Regions from separate parts of the Nonomuraea sp. NPDC059007 genome, predicted to be linked through region 2. Evidence: riboswitches for the same ligand, from Rfam matches in the RefSeq annotation. Region 2 holds a riboswitch; each other region holds the start of a gene.
What was found. A riboswitch is a leader RNA that binds a small molecule or an ion and turns the genes downstream of it on or off. The one in region 2 is predicted to bind cobalamin.
Positions count from the first base shown of each region.

Region 1: it holds a riboswitch for cobalamin, as region 2 does, so the genes downstream of both, ACFWY5_RS30770 (CoA-acylating methylmalonate-semialdehyde dehydrogenase) here and ACFWY5_RS41135 (hypothetical protein) in region 2, are expected to answer to the same signal.
Region 3: it holds a riboswitch for cobalamin, as region 2 does, so the genes downstream of both, ACFWY5_RS33645 (CbtB-domain containing protein) here and ACFWY5_RS41135 (hypothetical protein) in region 2, are expected to answer to the same signal.

Region 1 covers NZ_JBHYJD010000020.1:179,755-185,657, forward strand. The annotation lists gene ACFWY5_RS30750 (enoyl-CoA hydratase) at 1-211, opposite strand, end outside; gene mmsB (3-hydroxyisobutyrate dehydrogenase) at 208-1,086, opposite strand; gene ACFWY5_RS30760 (enoyl-CoA hydratase/isomerase family protein) at 1,083-2,102, opposite strand; gene ACFWY5_RS30765 (acyl-CoA dehydrogenase family protein) at 2,102-3,253, opposite strand; partial or broken gene ACFWY5_RS30770 (CoA-acylating methylmalonate-semialdehyde dehydrogenase) at 3,259-4,754, opposite strand; cobalamin riboswitch at 4,897-5,069, opposite strand; cobalamin riboswitch at 5,135-5,308, shown strand; gene metE (5-methyltetrahydropteroyltriglutamate--homocysteine S-methyltransferase) at 5,454-5,903, shown strand, end outside.
Region 2 covers NZ_JBHYJD010000036.1:52,132-58,034, forward strand. The annotation lists gene ACFWY5_RS41120 (FecCD family ABC transporter permease) at 1-255, shown strand, start outside; gene ACFWY5_RS41125 (ATP-binding cassette domain-containing protein) at 258-1,976, shown strand; gene ACFWY5_RS41130 (hypothetical protein) at 1,973-2,521, shown strand; gene ACFWY5_RS41135 (hypothetical protein) at 2,508-3,311, opposite strand; cobalamin riboswitch at 3,355-3,558, opposite strand; gene ACFWY5_RS41140 (bifunctional 2-methylcitrate synthase/citrate synthase) at 3,800-4,888, opposite strand; gene prpB (methylisocitrate lyase) at 4,885-5,790, opposite strand; gene ACFWY5_RS41150 (MmgE/PrpD family protein) at 5,790-5,903, opposite strand, start outside.
Region 3 covers NZ_JBHYJD010000024.1:73,100-79,002, forward strand. The annotation lists gene cobO (cob(I)yrinic acid a,c-diamide adenosyltransferase) at 1-504, opposite strand, end outside; gene ACFWY5_RS33630 (putative cobaltochelatase) at 506-2,563, opposite strand; gene ACFWY5_RS33635 (histidine phosphatase family protein) at 2,560-3,213, opposite strand; gene ACFWY5_RS33640 (CbtA family protein) at 3,252-4,001, opposite strand; gene ACFWY5_RS33645 (CbtB-domain containing protein) at 4,014-4,175, opposite strand; cobalamin riboswitch at 4,232-4,369, opposite strand; gene ACFWY5_RS33650 (hypothetical protein) at 4,381-4,653, opposite strand; gene ACFWY5_RS33655 (sigma factor) at 4,602-4,919, opposite strand; gene ACFWY5_RS33660 (YbaB/EbfC family nucleoid-associated protein) at 5,008-5,307, shown strand; gene ACFWY5_RS33665 (hypothetical protein) at 5,304-5,903, shown strand, end outside.

The DNA of each region.
Region 1 (5,903 bases), on a different contig from region 2:
TCTCCTTGATGTCGGCGCCGGCGGCGAAGGCGCGCTCGGAGCCGGTGATCACCAGGCAGCCGATGTCCGGATCGCGGTCGAATCCGGTCGCGGCCTCCACGACCTCGTCCATGAGCTGGAGGTTCAGCGCGTTGAGCGCCTTGGGCCTGTTGAGGGTGATGAGGCCGACCCGGTTCTCCGACTCGGTGAGGATGGTCTCGTATCGCGTCATGAGCGTTCCCTGATGGAGTTGACGATGGCGGAGAAGTCCTGGCCGGCCCCGGCGCCTTCGGCGAAGGCCGCGTAGATCTCCGCCGCGTGGAGGCCGAGGTCGGCGGCCACGCCGTGGGCGCGAACGGCATTGGCCGCCAGGCCGAGGTCCTTGGCCATGAGGGCCCCGGCGAAGCCGGGCCGGTAGTCGTGGTTGGCCGGGCTCGCCGGCACCGGGCCGGGCACCGGGCAGTTCGTGGTCAGCGCCCAGCATTGCCCGGAGGCGGCCGAGGCCACGTCGTACAGCGCCTGGTGCGACAGGCCGAGCCGTTCACCCAGGACGAAAGCCTCACTGACCGCGATCATGGAGGCGCCGAGGATCATGTTGTTGCAGATCTTCGCCGCCTGCCCGGCACCCGGCCCGCCGCAGTGGACGACGCGGCGGCCCATCGCCGCCAGCACCGGTTCGACGGCGGCGAAGTCCGATTCGGCCGCGCCCACCATGAAGGTCAGCGTCGCCGCGCTCGCCCCGACGACGCCTCCGGAGACGGGGGCGTCGAGGGCCCGGTGCCCGGCGGTGACCGCTGCTCGCGCGGCGGCGTGCGCGTCGGCCACGTCGATGGTCGAGCAGTCGGCGAACAGCGTGCCGGGCCGGGCCGCGGGCAGGATGTCGTCGTAGCACCGCAGGACGTGCGGTCCGGCGGGCAGCATGGTGATGACCAGGTCGGCGTCGCCGGCGGCCGCGGCCGCCGAACCCGCCGCCCGCACCCCGTGCCCGGACGCTTCGTTGAGCGCCGCGTCGTCGAGGTCGAACCCGTCCACGTGGTGTCCGGCCTTGACGAGGTTACGCGCCATGAGCCCGCCCATGTTGCCCAGGCCGATGAAGGCGATCCTCATGACAGCCCCAGCTCCTTGTCGCCCAGCGGCGCGAAGAAGGCGTCGACCTCCGCCGCGGAGGCCGCCTGAACCCACCGCGGCGACCGGTCCTTGTCGATGACCTGTGCGCGGATGCCCTCTTCCAGATCGGGATGGCCCAGCGCCCGGCACGAGACGCGATACTCCTGGTCCAGCACCTCTTCCAGCGAGCCGAGCAGCCCGGCGCGCCGGAGCGATCGCAGCGTCACCCGCAGCGCGGTCGGTGACTTGGCCGCGATCTGCTCCGCGGCCTCCTTCGCCGCGCTCTCGCCGATGTCCAGCAACTGCTCGACGATCTCCGGAACGCTCTCACCGGCGTAACACACGTCGATCCAGGAGCGTTGCTCCGGCAGCGACCCTTCTGGAGCGGGTACGGCATGAGCCTCCAGCGCCGCCGTGACCCCGTGCGCCGCCGCGCTCCGCCGGAAGGCGGGCAGGTCGGCCGAGGGCACGAAGTGGTCGGCCAGGCCGCAGGCGATGGCGTCGCCCGCCCCGATCGTCGTGCCGGTCAGCGCGAGGTGCAGCCCGATGTCGCCGGGAGCGCGCGACAGCAGGAAGGTACCGCCCACGTCGGGGATCAGGCCGATGCCGGTCTCCGGCATGGCCAGCCTCGTGCGTTCGGTGACCACGCGGACGCTGCCGTGCGCGGATACGCCGACGCCGCCGCCCATGACCAGGCCGTCCATGAGAGCGACGTACGGCTTGCCGTAGCGGGCGATGCGGGCGTTGAGCAGGTATTCGTCGCGCCAGAACGCGGCGGTGGCATCGCCGCCACCCTGCCGGATGTCCTGGTAGATCGAGCGGATGTCGCCTCCGGCGCACAGCCCGCGTTCGCCGGCGCCGCTGATCAGCACGGCCTGGACCGTCTCGTCGCTCTCCCACGCCCGCAGCGCGGCGTCGATGTGCCGGACCATGTCGTGGGTGAGCGCGTTGAGCGCCTTCGGCCGGTTGAGCAGGATGTGACCGAGACGGCCGTCCTGCCTGGTCTCGATGTCCATCAGGCGGCCCCGCTCAGATTGCCGGTGAGGCCGCGGGCGACGATGACGCGCATGATCTCGTTGGTCCCTTCGAGGATCTGGTGCACCCGCAGATCGCGCACGATCTTCTCGATGCCGTATTCGGTGAGGTAGCCGTAGCCGCCGTGGAGTTGCAGGGCGCGGTTGGCGACGGTGAACCCGGTGTCGGTGACGAAGCGTTTGGCCATCGCGCAGAGCTCGACCGCCTTGGGGTCGCCCTCGTCGAGCGCCGTGGCCGCCCGCCACAGCAGGGCGCGGGCGGCCTCGAGTTCGGTCGCCATGTCGGCGAGCTGGAACTGCAGCCCTTGGGCGTGCGAGAGCGGCGCGCCGAACGCCTGCCTGTCACCGAGGTAGGAGGTGCTGGCCTCCAGCGCGGCCCGCGCGCCGCCGAGCGAGCAGGCGGCGATGCCGAGGCGGCCGCCGTTGAGGGCGTTCATCGCGATCCGGAATCCGTCGCCCTCCCGGCCCAGAAGCCGGTCGGCGGGGACGCGTACGCCGTCGAAGACGACCTGCCGGGTGGGCTGGGCGTTCCAGCCCATCTTCTCCTCGTTGGCGCCGAAGGACAGGCCGGGGTCGTCGCGTTCGACGACGAACGCGGAGACGCCGCGCGCGCCGGAGACGCCGGTGCGGGCCATGACCACGTACACCTGCGCGGCCCCGGCTCCGGAGACGAACTGCTTGACGCCGTCCAGGACGTAGGCGTCCCCATCCCGTACGGCTCGCGTGGCGAGCGCCGCCGCGTCAGAACCGGCGCCAGGCTCGGTCAGGCAGTAGCTGGCCAGGCTACGCATCGAACACAGCCCGGACAGCCAGCGCGTGCGCTGCTCGATGCTGCCGTAGTGGTCGATCATCCAGGCGACCATGTTGTGGATGGAGATATATCCGGCGATGGACGGACAGCCGGTGGCCAGCGTCTCGAAGATCAGCGTGCCGTCGCGGCGGGACAGGCCCGAGCCGCCGAACTCCTCGCTGACGTAGACGCCGCCGAGACCGAGGTCGGCCGCCTTGGTCAGCACGTCGACCGGGAAGTGCTTGCGCCGGTCCCAGTCGATCGCGTTGGGGGACAGGTGCTCGTGGGTGAAGCCGGCGACCGCCTCGACGATGGCGAACTGCTCCTGCGTCAGTACGGGCATCGGCCTCAGCCCATCGTCGGGATCGTGAAGCTGGCGCCCTCGCGAATGCCCGACGGCCAGCGGGAGGTGACCGTCTTGGCCTGGGTGAAGAAGCGGATGGAGTCGGTGCCGAACTGGTTGAGGTCGCCGAACATGGAGCGTTTCCAGCCGCCGAAGGAGTGATAGGCGACCGGGACGGGGATGGGCACGTTGACCCCGACCATGCCGGTGTTCACCCGGCGGGTGAAGTCGCGTGCCGTGTCGCCGTCGCGGGTGAAGATGGCGACGCCGTTGCCGTACTCGTGCTCGCTCGGCAGCCGCAGCGCGTGCTCGTAGTCGCCGGCGCGCACGATGGACAGCACGGGCCCGAAGATCTCCTCGCGGTAGATCCGCATGTCGGGCCGCACGTGGTCGAACAGGGACGGGCCGATGAAGAAGCCGCCCGGCTCCGGCACGTCGGCGTCCCGGCCGTCGACCACGAGCTCGGCGCCCTCGCTCACGCCGATCTCCACGTAGTCGCGGACGCGCCGCAGGGCGTCGGAGCCGACCAGCGGGCCGAAGTCGGCGCCGGGGTCGTCGCTGCGGCCCAGGCGCAGCTCGCCGATCCTGGCCACCAGCCGTTCCCGCAGCGCGTCCGCGGTCGCCTGTCCCACGGGGACGGCCACCGAGATGGCCATGCAGCGTTCGCCCGCCGAGCCGTAGCCGGCGCCGATCAGCGCGTCCGCGGCCTGGTCCAGGTCGGCGTCGGGCATGACGATCAGGTGGTTCTTGGCGCCGCCGAAGCACTGGGCGCGCTTGCCGTGCGCGGTGGCGGTCGTGTAGACGTGCTCGGCGACCCGGGTGGAGCCGACGAAGGCGACCGCGCTCACCCTGTCGTCGGTCAGCAGGGTGTCGACGGCGTCCTTGGCGCCGTGGATCACGTTCAGTACACCGGGTGGGAGGCCGGCTTCGGTGAGCAGTTCGGCCAGCCGTACCGGAACTGATGGGTCACGCTCGAGGGCTTGAGCACGAAGGCGTTGCCGCAGGCGACGGCGGGGGCCAGTTGCCACAGCGGGATCATGGCGGGGAAGTTGAACGGCGTGATCCCCGCGACCACCCCCAGCGGCCGGCGCATGGAGTAGACGTCGATCCCGCTGCCCGCGTTGTCGGTGAACTCGCCCTTGAGCAGGTGGGGGACGCCCGCGGCGAACTCGACCACCTCCAGGCCGCGCTGGATGTCGCCGTCGGCGTCGGCGACGGTCTTGCCGTGTTCGGATGACAGCAGCCGGGCCAGGGTGTCGCGTTCGGCCTCGACCAGGTGCAGGAACCTCAGCAGCACGCGGGCGCGGCGCTGCGGATTCCACTCCGCCCAGGCCGCCTGGGCTTCGGCGGCGTCGGAGATGGCCGCCCTGGTCTCGTCCGGAGTGGCCAGCGGGACTCTGGCCTGGACGGTTCCGGTGTTCGGGTCGTGGACGTCGCCGAAGGTGCCCGAGATGCCGGGGACGTGCTTGCCGCCGATGAAATGGGACAGTTCACGGATCATGGAGCCTGCTTTCGCCAGGTGGACCCGAGGATGGGCATGCAAAGGAGGGCAGGTCAGAGGTGAGTGACCGCCGTCGCCATCGGATCACCTGGGCCGCGGGCGCGTTCCGGTGCCATGCGTGTTCGCTCCATCCTCGTGGACAACACATGCCAGAACTCGCGGCCGGTATCCTGACTCCCGGATCAGCGCACGTCATCCGGCCTTCCCGGCTTTCGCCAGTGGCACTGTCGAGCGATGACGCACATCCCCGGTCACAGTGGCGGGACCGTGCTGGATTCACACCAGCTTCCCTGCACCGCGAGCGTTCCTGTTGAAAATATAGTTGGACGTCCTAGTAAGTCCAGTGCCGGCTTCCCTTGGCTTAGGGTGGGGGTCGCAGTTGGTTCGCCCCGTCAGCCAGGCGAGGCGTCGTAAGAGGGAACCCGGTGCGAATCCGGGACTGCCCCGCAGCGGTGAGTGGGAACGACCGCCGTCACCAGCACTCGGCCCCCGGGGCCGGGGAAGCGACGGCCAGTAGGCATGTGCGACGCGCCCGCGAGTCCGAAGACCTGCCACTGCCCGCGCGCACCCCGCGCGCGGTGCATCGGACGGCCTCGAGGGAGGGCTGGGCGACCACGCGGGCCAGAAGTGTGCCCGCGCCTGGGCCGTGCCTTCGCTCGAACGCCGGGGATGTCCCCGTGACTCGCGAAGGAGAGTTCCGTGACCGAGCGTTCGCTCGCCACCGTGTACGGCTACCCCCGCCAGGGACCCGGCCGCGAACTGAAGAAGGCCGTCGAAGGCTACTGGGCGGGCCGGATCACCGCCGCCGAGCTGGAAGCCGCCGCCGCCGGCCTGCGCCGCGCCGCCTGGCGCGAGCTCACCGACGCCGGCCTCGGCGAAGTCCCCTCCGGCGACTTCTCGCTGTACGACCACGTGCTGGACACCACCGTCATGGTCGGCGCGATCCCCGAGCGGCACCGGGCGGCCGTGGAGGCCGACCCGCTGGCCGGCTACTTCGCCATGGCCCGCGGCACCCAGGACGTGGCGCCGCTGGAGATGACCAAGTGGTTCGACACCAACTACCACTACCTGGTCCCCGAGCTCGGCCCTGACACCGTCTTCACCGCCAACCCCGGCAAGCAGGCCGCCGAGCTGACCGAGGCCCTGTTG
Region 2 (5,903 bases):
GGCCCGGTCGCCTTCCTCGGTCTGGCCGTACCCCATGTGACCCGGCTGCTGCTGGGCACGGCCGATCACCGGCTGCTCATGCCGGGCGTGATCCTGCTCGGCGGGGCGACCGCCCTGTTGTGCTGCGTGGCCACGCAGGCGCCGGGCAGCGGCGTGGTGCTGCCGTTGAACGCCGTCACCACGATCGTCGGCGCGCCCGTCGTGGTCACCCTGCTGCTGCGCAGCCGCGCGGCCCGGACCGGACTGGCGGTGTGACGATGTCCCTGCGCCTGGAGGCGCTGTGCGCGGGCTACCCGGCACGCCGCGGACGAGGGGAGCGGAGGGTCCTGGACGGCCTGGCCGCAAGCGCCGCTCCCGGCGAGCTGACCGTGCTGATCGGCCCCAACGGCAGCGGCAAGTCCACCCTCCTGAAAACCATGGCCGGGCTCCAGCCGCCGCTGACCGGACGGGTGCACCTCGACGGGGAGGTCCTCGGCTCGCTGTCTCCCGCGGAGGTGGCTCGCAAGCTGGCGGCCGTCCTCACCGAACGCGACCTGCCGCCCCTGCTGAGCGCGCGGGAGGTGGCCGGACTCGGCCGCCACCCGCACACCGGCTTCACCGGCCGGCTCGGCCCGGCCGACCACGCGGTCGTCTCCTGGGCGCTGAGCGCGGTCAACGCGGGTCATCTCGCCGAACGCCAGGTCAGCGAACTGTCGGACGGCGAGCGGCAACGTGTCCTCATCGCCCGCGCCCTGGCCCAGGAACCTTCGGTGATCCTGCTGGACGAGCCCACGGCCTTCCTGGACGTCACCTCTCGGGTCGCCCTCATGGGCCTGCTGCGTACCCTGGCCCGTGATCGTGGTCTGGTCATCGTGGTGTCCACCCACGACCTGGAGCTGGCACTTCGCGTAGCCGACCGGGTGTGGCTGGTCACGGCCGAGGGTGTCCTGCACACCGGTACACCGGAGGAACTGACCGAGAACGGCCTGATCGGCGCCTGTTTCGACGGCGAGGAGCTGTCCTTCGACCGGCAGGCAGGAGTGTTCACGCTGAACCCGGCACGCGCCCGCCCCGTACGGTTGCCCGACGACCCGTTGCTGGAGCGCGCCCTGGCCAGGGAGGGCTGGCGCCGGGATGCCGCCGGGGCCGTCCAACTGGCCGTGGATCACAGGGAGGGCGGATACGCGGCCGCCTACGACGGGCGAACCCCTTGGTTCCCCACCATCCCCGAGGTCGCGGCTTGGGCTCGGCACCTGCACGACCACCCCGTCCTTCTCCCGGCCGCCCCCGCCGTCGCCGTGGCCGGCACCAGCACGCTGGGCGGCTACTTCGAACTGGAAGTCGGTCCACCCGGTGACGGATGGCAGCCGTTCACCGACCTGTCCGCAGACCCGTCAGCCCTGGCCGGCCGCATCGACTCCGTCGCAGAGCGGCTCGGTACCCAGGAGAGGCGCGTCGCCGCCTCGATCCTGTTCCAGGGCCTGGCCGCGCGCCTGTGGTCGCCCGTTCTCGGCGCGTTCATCGTCCACGACCTGCTGCTCGACCTGCCGCCGCAAGACCTGCACTGGCGACCTGTCCCCAGCGGACCGCTGCCGCTGCGGATCGCCCGCCCGACCGGATGGCAGGCCGCCGACCCGAGCGCCGCCATCGAGCCGATCTACCGCAACGTCGTCACCGAACTGCTCGAACCACTCGCCGAAACCACCCGCGGCATCGTCAAGCTGGCACCCGGCCTGCTGTGGGGCAACGCCGCCTCCTCCCTGGCCGGGAGCATCCGCGCGGTGCTGCGCCGGCACCCCGAGCTGACCGCGCGGGCGGTTCCCATCGGTCGCGAGTTGTTGCGGACCAAGCTGCTGAAAGGCACAGGCGACCTCGCCGAGCCCGGCCGCCCGTTCTTCGTCCGGCGCAGCTGCTGCCTGTACTACCGACTGCCCGGCGGCGGCAAGTGCGGTGACTGCGCCCTCATCCCCCGAAACCAGTCAGGAGCCCCATCGTGAACCACACGGTCGTCGAGGAACACGGCAACGGAACCCTGCACGTCTGGCCCCTGCCCACCGACGAGGACAACCTGCTGAACCTGGTCACCTTCCTGTTCGAGCGGCACTGGGAACACATCTGGTTCGGCGTGATCATCCAGGGCGCGGCCTGGGAGGTGGCCGCGCCCAACGCCCCTGAGCGCATCAGCATGTACGACGGCTACGTCACCGTCGACTTCGGCCGCTGGCACTTCCACCTGTGCATCGGCGAGCACACCGCCAGCGGCCCCGAACTCGGCGCCATCCGCCGGTGCGCCCGGGCCGAGCTGTATCGCCGCGTCGACGACGAGGGCATCCCCACCTCCTGGGGAGTGCGCCTGTTCAACGGCCGCGACGAACAGCTCATGACCGTCCTGCTGCCCAACCCCTTCCTCACCGACCGCCAGCAGATCCTCGATCCTCCCGACTTCGACCGGCTGGCAGCGTGGGATGAGCTACGCGCCACCTACTTCGGCTCGGCCCCTGACCCGCTCGACCGAACCGGGAAAGGGTTCAGACACGGTTGAGTCCCGCCCATCGGACACGGCCGATCTTGACCACGGCGGCGGCGGTCTCCAAGGGCGATTGCTGCCCGGGGGAGCAGGAGGCGGCCACCACGAGCTGGTCGGCGAGCTCCGAAACCGCCGCGCATGTGGTCACTGCGGTATCGACCTGTCCGGTGCCGGGCGAGCAGCCGTCCACGACGGCGGCCACGATCGTCGTGCGAGGCAGGCCCCCCAATCGGGCGAGGCCGTCGAGGTTGCCGGGCGTGGTCACGAAGTCGACCGCGATGCTCTCCACCCGTGACGCGCCCAGCACGGCCAGCGCTGGACCGGCTTCGCCCGAGCACAGGCACACCAGCAGCCGGGGGCGGTTGCTCAGCTCGCCCAGCCGCTCGTAGGCGTACGCCAGGTGACGCAGGTCCGCGGGATCGGCCGGCGGGGGTTCGTCGAGCTGGACCTCCTGAGCTCCGGCGGTGGCCAGCCGTTCGAGTAGTTCCGCGTACGGCTCCAGGAACGCGTCCAGCAGGCGGAGCCGATGATCGCCGCCCATGCTCCGCAGGAAGGCGAGCGGCCCCGGCAGCACGGGCCGCATCTCGAAGCCGAGCCGCCTGACCTCATGGTAGGCGGCCAGCGGCGCATTGCGGTCGAGCCGGAAGCGGGTGGCCCGGGTCAGCGGCCCGGTCACGCCGAAGGTGGCGGCCGAGGCGAAGGCGGGGTCGTGGAGCGGCAGGTCGGTCAGGCGGAAGTTCCGCCAGCCTTCCCACAGATCGGCGGTGGCCGCCGGGCGTCCGAGCACGGTGGTGCGTTGTCTCACGTCGGGTCCTTTTCCCTCGCGGAACCCCTGGGGGCCGCGTGCCGGGTGGCACACGGGCGGTGGCAGGTATTCGGACTCGCGGGCGTCTCACACGTGTCTACTGGCCGTCGCTTCCCAGGCCGGAGCCCAGTGCTTGTGTGGACGGCGGTCGTTCCCGCTCACCGCTGCGGGGCAGTCCCGGATTCACACCGGGTTCCCTCTTACGCCGGTCCCTCGTGAGGGCCGGACCAGCCGCAGAAGGAAGCATAACGGGCCGGTAGCCTCCCCCGTTGAAATGAGGTACACGTGCGGTTTGACGGGACGTCTGTCTCTCCGCCTGGGATCATGCTCTGCGACATTTTGGCCGGTCGCCGACAGCGCGGTCGTCGAACCGAGGTCGCGTAGAAGGGCCGCGGGCAGGGGCGTCGCACAGCCCGCGCGCCGGTGCCGTCAGCCGTCCCACCGGGTGGCCCGAGAGCCACACCCCACATCACGTGTCGAGAGAAGTGTCACGGGAGGTGTCGCTCCATTTGGCCGACGTAGGAGCTGAGGGGGCGGATGAGGGAGTTCGCAGTCAGTTGCTCGGCTATGTGAGCACTCCAGCCGGTGATGCGGGACATGACGAAGATGGGGGTGAAGGTGGGGATGTCGAAGCCCATGAGGTGGTACGCGGGGCCGGTCGGGTAGTCCAGGTTGGGGTGAATTCCCTTGGTCCGTGCCATCGCGTCGGCGAGAGCGTCGTACCGCTTCATGAGATCGTCGGCGTTCCGCAGCCGCGCCAGGTCGCGCAGCGCCGCCTCCATGGTCGGCACGCGCGAGTCGCCGTGTTTGTAGACGCGGTGACCGAAGCCCATGATCTTGCGCTTGTCCGCCAGGGCCTGCGCCAGCCAGGCCTCGGGGTCGCTCATCTCGGCGAACATGTGCATGACGGCCTCGTTGGCTCCGCCGTGCAGGGGTCCCTTCAACGCGCCGATGGCGGCGGTGACCGCGCTGTAGAGGTCGGACAGCGTGGAGGTGACCACGCGGGCGGTGAAGGTGGAGGCGTTGAAGCTGTGCTCGGCGTAGAGGATGAGGGAGATCTCGAAGCAGCGCACGACCTCGGGTTCCGGGATCTCACCGAAGCACATGTGGAAGAAGTTCTCCGCGAAGCCCAGCTCGGGGTCGGGCTGGATCGGCGCCTGTCCGCGGCGGCGGCGCTGGTTCAGGGCGACGACGGTGGGCAGGCGGGCGAGCAGGTCGAGCGCGGCGTGCGGGTTGGCGTCGGCGTCGTCCTCGCGCGGGTCTTCAGCGCCGAGCTGGCTGACTGCGGTGCGCAGCACGTCCATCGGGTGGCAGCTCTCCGGGAGCTTGGCGAGCACGTCCAGCGTGGTGCGCGAGAGGGTACGGCGGGCTCGCTCGGCCGCCTCGAACGCGCGCAGTTGCCCGGCATCCGGCAGCTCGCCGTGCCACAGCAGATAGGCGACCTGCTCGAAGCCGCAGGCGGCGGCGAGCTCCTGCACCGGGTATCCGCGGTAGGTCAGGGAGTTGCTGTCGGGGTTGACCATGGAGATCGCGGTCGTGTCCGCCACGACGCCGGCCAGGCCCTTGCTGATGGTCATCGGTCCTCCCGGTAGCCGTGGGTGAGCACGTCGGCGTCGAAGGTCGCGTAGCCGGAGTAGTCCAGCAGGTCGTACAGCTCGCCTCTGGTCTGCATGCGCTCGACCAGCCCGGCCTGGGTGCCCTCAGCGTCGATGATCTTCAAGGACTCGGTGACCGTGCCCATGATCAGGCGGAACAGGGTCACGGGGTAGATGACGACGTTGATGCCGAGGTCGCGCAGGGTCGTCGTGGTGAGCAGGGTCGATTGGCCGAACTCGGTCATGTTGGCCAGGATCGGCACGTCGACCGCCTTGCGCATGGCCTCGAACTCGGCGGCGTCGGCCAGCGCCTCGGGGAAGATCAGATCGGCTCCGGCTTCGGCGAACGCCTTCGCTCGCTCGATCGTCGCGGCCAGTCCGCCGGTGGTGCGTACGTCGGTGCGGGCGCAGACGACGAAGTCGGGGTCGCGGCGGGCGTCCACGGCGGCGCGCAGGCGGCGCACCGCGTCGGGTAGCGGGCTGATCGTCTTGCCGTCCAGGTGGCCGCAGCGCTTGGGGTTGACCTGGTCTTCGATGTGGCATCCGGCCAGTCCGGCGTCCTCCAGGATCTGGATGGTCCTGGCGGTGTTCATCGGCTCGCCGAAGCCGGTGTCGGCGTCGACGAGGGTGGGCAGGCCGGTGACCCGGGCGATGGCCTGCGAGCGTTCGGCGACCTCGCTGAGCGTGGTCAGGCCGATGTCGGGCAGGGCCAGGTCGGCGGCGAGCACGGCGCCGGACACGTAGACGCCGTCAAATCCGGCCCGCTCGATGGCGCGGGCTGACAGCGGGTTGATCGCGCCGGGAAGGCGCAGCAGCTCGCCCCCGGACAGCCCGGCGCGCAGAGCGCGGCGCTTGTCGTGCGGCGTGGTGCGGGAGTGAAGCATCAGAAGATTCCCTTCGTCCCGGGCACGGAGCCGATGCCGGCTTCCAGGTTGAGCGCGGCCACCTCGGCGGCCGTCAGGCCGGCGAGGCGGGTGGCCAGGTCCAGGAAGCGATC
Region 3 (5,903 bases), on a different contig from region 2:
CGGCGCGTCCCTGCCGGTGATCACCACGTGCTGGTTGCCCGGCCGCCCCGCCAGCGTGGCGAGCACGTCGTCCAGATCCAGCCAGCCCCACTTCAGCGGGTACGTGAACTCGTCCAGCACGTAGAAACGGTAGGTCTCGGCGGCCAGGTCGCGCTTGATCTGCTCCCAGCCCTCGCGGGCGTCGGCCGCGTGATCCTCCTCGGTACCGGGACGCTGGATCCACGACCAGCCCTCGCCCATCTTGTGCCAGCTCACCGAGCCGCCCTCGCCCGACTCGCCCAGCACCAGCAGCGCCCGCTCCTCGCCGATGCGCCACTTCGCCGACTTCACGAACTGGAACACCCCGATCGGCCAGCCCTGGTTCCACGCCCGCAACGCCATCCCGAACGCCGCCGTGGACTTGCCCTTCCCCGGGCCCGTGTGCACCATCAGCAACGGCCGGGTACGCCGCTGGCGCGTGGTCAGCCCGTCATCCGGCACGACGTCCGGCTTGCCCTGCGGCATCTCAGCTCGCCTTCCTGTGCTCGCGGACCACCGTTCCCAGATCGTCCAGCGTGACCACCTCGGCGGCCAGCCGGGCCGCCAGCCGTACGGCGAGGCCCAGCCGGACCGGACCGCTCTCGCAGTCGACGACCACGCACGCCACGCCCCTGAGCAGCCCGGCCGCCGCGTCCACGTCACCGCCCGCCGTCGCCCGCCCGTCGGTCACCACCACGACCAGCGGACGCCGGTCGGGATCGCGCATCCGCTCGACCCGCAGCACCTCCGCCGCCCTGGCCAGCCCCTCGGCCAGCGGCGTACGCCCGCCGGTCGGCAACGACCGCAACCGCGCCGCCCCCGCCTCCACCGACGACGTCGGCGGCAACGCCACCTCCGCGCCCCTCCCCCGGAACGTCACCAGCCCCACCTTGTCCCTGCGCTGGTAGGCGTCGAGCAGCAGGCTGAGCACCGCCGTCTTCACCGCGGTCATCCGCCTGCGCGCGGCCATCGAGCCGCTCGCGTCGACCACGAACAGCACGAGGTTGCTCTCCCTGCCCTCCCGCACGACCTCGCGCAGATCGCCGCCGCGCAGCAGCAGCCCGGCTCCGGTCCGGCCCCGCTCCTTCTGGTACGGCGCCGCCGCCAGCAGCGTCGCCGGCAGGTGCAGATCCTTCACCTTGCCGTGCGGCACCCGCGCCCCGGTCGCCCTGCCACGCGGCGTACGCGCCCGCGACCTCCGCCCCGAAGCACCCGCCCCGAGCCCTGGCACCTTCAACACCGGCACCCGATAGGGCGCCCCCACCCCAGCCACCGCCACAACCCCGGCCCCAGCCTCATCCCGCGCGTCGGGCCCCGGCTCGGCTCCTGGCTCGTCCCTCTGGCCGGCCTGGGAGTTGTGCCCGGCCTCCCCCTGGTCAGGCTGGGAGTTGTGCCCGGCCTCCCCCCGGCCCGGCGCCTCCCCCTGGTCAGGCTGGGAGTTGTGCCCGGGGTCGGGGTCGCCCTGGTGGCCGGGGCCGTCGGGGTCGGGCGGGGTGTCCGGGGTGTCGCCGCCGTCCGGGTCGTCGTCGCCCCGGTGGCGGTCCAGGAGTTCCTCCAGCAGGTCCTCGTCCAGCCCCGGCGCGTCGAACGGGTCCCGGCGCCGCCGGTGCGGCAGGGACAGCCGGGCCGCCACCCGCACGTCCTCCTCCGTCACCCGGTCCCGCCCCTGCCAGGCCGCGTGCGCCATGGCCGCGTTCGCCGTGACCAGGTCGGCGCGCAGGCCGTCCACCTCGAACCCCGCGCACACCGCCGCGATCTGCAGCAGCCGGGCGTCGGGAAGGACGACCCCGCCGCTCAGCAGCGCCCTGGCCCGCAGGATCCGCTCGCCGAGCGCGGACTCCTGGGCGGTCCATCGCGCCACGAACGCCTCGGGTGAAGCGTCGTAGGCCATGCGCCGCCGTACCACCTCGGCCCGTTCGTCCGGGTCCCGCGACGCCTTCACCTCGACGGTCAGTCCGAACCGGTCGAGGAGCTGGGGGCGCAGCTCGCCTTCCTCCGGGTTCATGGTGCCGACCAGGAGGAAGCGGGCGGCGTGCCGTACCGACACGCCTTCGCGCTCGACGTAGCAGGTGCCGAGCGCGGCGGCGTCGAGCAGGAGGTCCACGAGGTGGTCGTGCAGGAGGTTGACCTCGTCGACGTACAGCACGCCGCGGTGCGCGCCCGCCAGCAGTCCCGGCTCGAACGCCTTCACGCCTTCGGTCAGCGCGCGTTCGACGTCGAGCGAGCCGACGAGCCGGTCCTCGGAGGCGCCGACCGGCAGTTCGACCAGGGAGGCGGGCCTCCGGTGGCGTTGTTCGCCGGGGTCGTGCGGCCCGTCGGGGCAGTCCGGGTCCGGCGCGGCCGGGTCGCAGGCGAACCGGCAACCGGCCACCACGTCCACCGACGGTAGCTGGGCGGCCAGCGCGCGGACGATCGTCGACTTGGCGGTGCCCTTCTCCCCGCGGACGAGCACGCCGCCCACCCGGGGCGAGACGGCGTTGAGCACCAGCGCCAGCTTCAGGTCGTCGAGCCCGACGACCGCGCTGAACGGGTAGGTGGCGATCAAGAGGTGACCTTCCGGTGTTCGAGGGCGTCCCGGTTGACGTGGGCGACCCGCCAGCCGCCGCGGGTGACGGCCAGTTCGGTGGTGGACAGTGGCGCGAGGTCGAAACGGGCGGCGTGCAGCGGGGGCAGGCCGAGCGCGTGCCCGAGCGCGGCGCGGATGGCTCCCGAGTCGCAGATGACCAGGAACGGCCGCCCGCGCCGGCCGTCGAACCTGGCCCGCGTCTCGTCGAGCCACCCCGTGACGCGCGCCGTCATCTGGTCGAGGCTCTCGCCGCCGTGGGGCGCCGCGCCGGGGTCGGCGAGCCAGCTCGCGAGCGCGTCCGGCTCGTCCTGGGCGACCCTCGTGTACGGCAGGCCGCCCCACCGGCCGTGATCGGCCTCGGCCAGGGCGTCGACCACGATGGGCGCGAGCCCCATGGCCGAGGCGGTCTGCAACGCGGCCACCGACGGCGCGACGAACGCCGCCCCCGCCTGCCCGGCCGTCAGCATCTCCCCAAGCTCCGCTTCACGGGGCTCGTCCCGGTCGGGCCGGGTGCCGGGTCCCGCGTATGACGCCGTCCTGGCCAGGTCGGCGGTCCCGGCCAGAAGGGCGGCCTTCGCCAGGCTGGCGCGATCGGCCTGCTCCGGTGCGGGGAAGCAGGCTGTGCGCATGCCTGGTGTGCTGGCATGCCGTACGAAAAGCACTCCGCTCAGCTCGGTGCGGCGGCCGGGACGGCGGCGGTGGTCCGGCGGGCGGCGCGCTCGCCCGCCCAGGCGAACAGCGCCCCGAACGCCGCCCAGAACACCAGCTGCGTCCCCAGCGACGCGAGCCGGAACTCCCACAGCAACGTGGCGGGAAAGCCCGCGGGCACCTCGTCGACCCGCGGCAGCAGCGCCAGCGCGGCGACCACCGGCACGAGGAAGGTCACCACGGTGACGCTCCAGCGCGCCCACGGACCGCCGGTGACCCGGCGCCCGCTCGCGACCGCGATGGCGACGGCGGCCAGGCCCACCAGCACCATGACCACGTAGAGCAGGGTCCGGCTGCCGATCGTGTGGGGGTCGCCGACGGCGGGCGGATTGGCGGGATATTTCAGGAACGGCAGCAGGACGATCGCCAGAAAGGCCGTGCCCGCCGCGGCGAACGCGAGCGCGGGGTCCGACCTGGGGCCGACCCGGCCGCGCAGCCCGGCCACGACCAGGCCGAAGATGCCGCCGACGGCGAGGCCGTAAAGGCCCGTCGCGAGGAACAGCCCGGCCTTCTGCACCGGCCGGCTGACCTCGGCCTCCTCACCATGATGATCGTCGGCCGGCGCGGCCGGCGCGGCCGCCGCCGCGGCTTCTTCCAAGGCGATCGCGCTGTCCACGTGGGGCTCCCCCGCCAGGAAGGCGAAGGCGCCCGCGAACAGTCCGGCCAGCAGGCCCAGGAGCAGACCTCTGACCACAAGGGTGCGCACCATCGTGCCCGGCCCCTAGTGGCAGGGCACGCCGAGCAGGTGACGCCCGTCGTGCATCAGCTCGTGCAGGAAGGTACCGGTCTGCGAGACCGCGCCGTTGTCCATCAGAACCAGGTACGCGATCAACAGGAACAACGGCACGCTCAGCAACCAGGGCCGCAAACGGGGAAAGGGCACGGACGTCGAAGTGGTCCCACCACTCATCAAGGCCTCCTCAGGGATGACGCGTCCCAACAGGTGAGGTCACGGCCGTTAGGTGACCTGGCTCCCGGGATCTACGTCCCGGATACAGTGGCGCGTCCGCACCGGCATCTCACCGGATTTCCCCTGACAGCCGTGAAATCTACCGGAACGTATCCTTTCCTCCGGTTCTCGTCAACAGTCACGTGATCTTCGAAAGGTCGATGATCACGGTTTTGCCCCCGAGCGGATAGTGAACGAGCCGGCCGTCGCCGACGCCCGGTTGAACGATCTGCATCCCGCCATCGTCACCGGGCCGGGTGCCGAGGTCTCCGGAGCGGCCCGTGGCCAGGTCGAGCAGCGCCTGACCGCCGCCGGCCGAGTCGAGCCGCACCGTCATGAACCGGTCCGCGGCGAGTCCGATCACAGGGGCCTCGGGCAGGTCCCGCTCCTGTGTGCCGTCGCGCAGGCGCATGAAAACGGTCCGGTCCGGCCTGTGGCCGACGCAGGTGAGTACGCCGCACCGCACCCAGATCTCGCCCGCGCGCGTTTGCCGCGCACCCGCGACCAGGCCCGATGCAACCTGATCAGCGCCTCCTGGGTCAGGTCGGCCGCGTCGTGCGGGTTGCCGCTGAGCACGTATCCATAGCGCAGGAGCGCGTCGGCGCGCTCGGCGACGAACGCCGCGAAGTCGTCCACCCTGGCCTCACCCTTCCTCGGTCCATCACATCCCAGACGCACGGAGGCCGGATTCTGTTGAATGTGAGGTGAAGCGCTTTACCTACTAGTTCAGTTGCCATTGCCGGTGTCACGATCTACGTTGGGCCGAATGACAGACGAGCTGGACCGGATGTTCGCCGAGTTCCACGGGGAGATCGCCCGACTCCAGGGACTCCAGCAAGAGATCGAGCGGGTACGCGGCCGCGGTGAGGCCGCCGAGGGCCGGGTCGTCGCCGAGGCCACCATGACCGGCGCCCTGGCCGGGCTCACCATCGACCCCCGCGCCATGCGGCTCGGCTCCGACGAGCTGGCCGCCGCCGTCCTCCAGGCCGCCGCCGCTGCCGCCCGCGATGCCGGTGACCAGGCCAGGGCGCTGGCCGAGCCGTTCACCCCCGACGTGCTGCGATGAAGATCAACCCCACCCGCGCCTCCATCTACGGCTTCGGTGCCCTCGGCATCACCGCCTTCGTCTTCCAGATGCTCGCGGTCGACTACCCGGAAGGCGACCCCGACCGCGCCCGCCAGGCCCGCGACACCTGGCTACGGCTGGCCGAACGCGTGGAGAAGAGCTCGGGCAACACCTACCCCGCCGCCGAGTCGGTCTGGCGGCGCAACAGCGGCGAAGGGGTGGACGCGTTCAAGCGGACCGTCACCGAGGGCCTGTACCCGATGCCGCCGGCCCTCGGCTACCCCGGCAAGCTGGCCGCCGCCTGCCGCGCGAACGCCGAGGCCTGCGACGACTTCGCGGAGATCGTCGAGACCGTACGGCACGCCTACTGGACCATGGCACTGGCCAACCTCGCCAGCTTCATCTTCATCACCACGTTCCCGTGGCAGGCGGGGGCGGCGTACCAGATCACGCAGTTCCTCATGCGCAGGGCGCAGGCGAAACTGCTGTCGAAGCTCCTGGAGCACGCGGTCGCGCGGGTCGTGCTGGCCAAGCTGACCGAGTACTCGATCGGCAGCGCCTTCTTCGCCATCGGCGACGTGGGCGTGGTCGCCGGG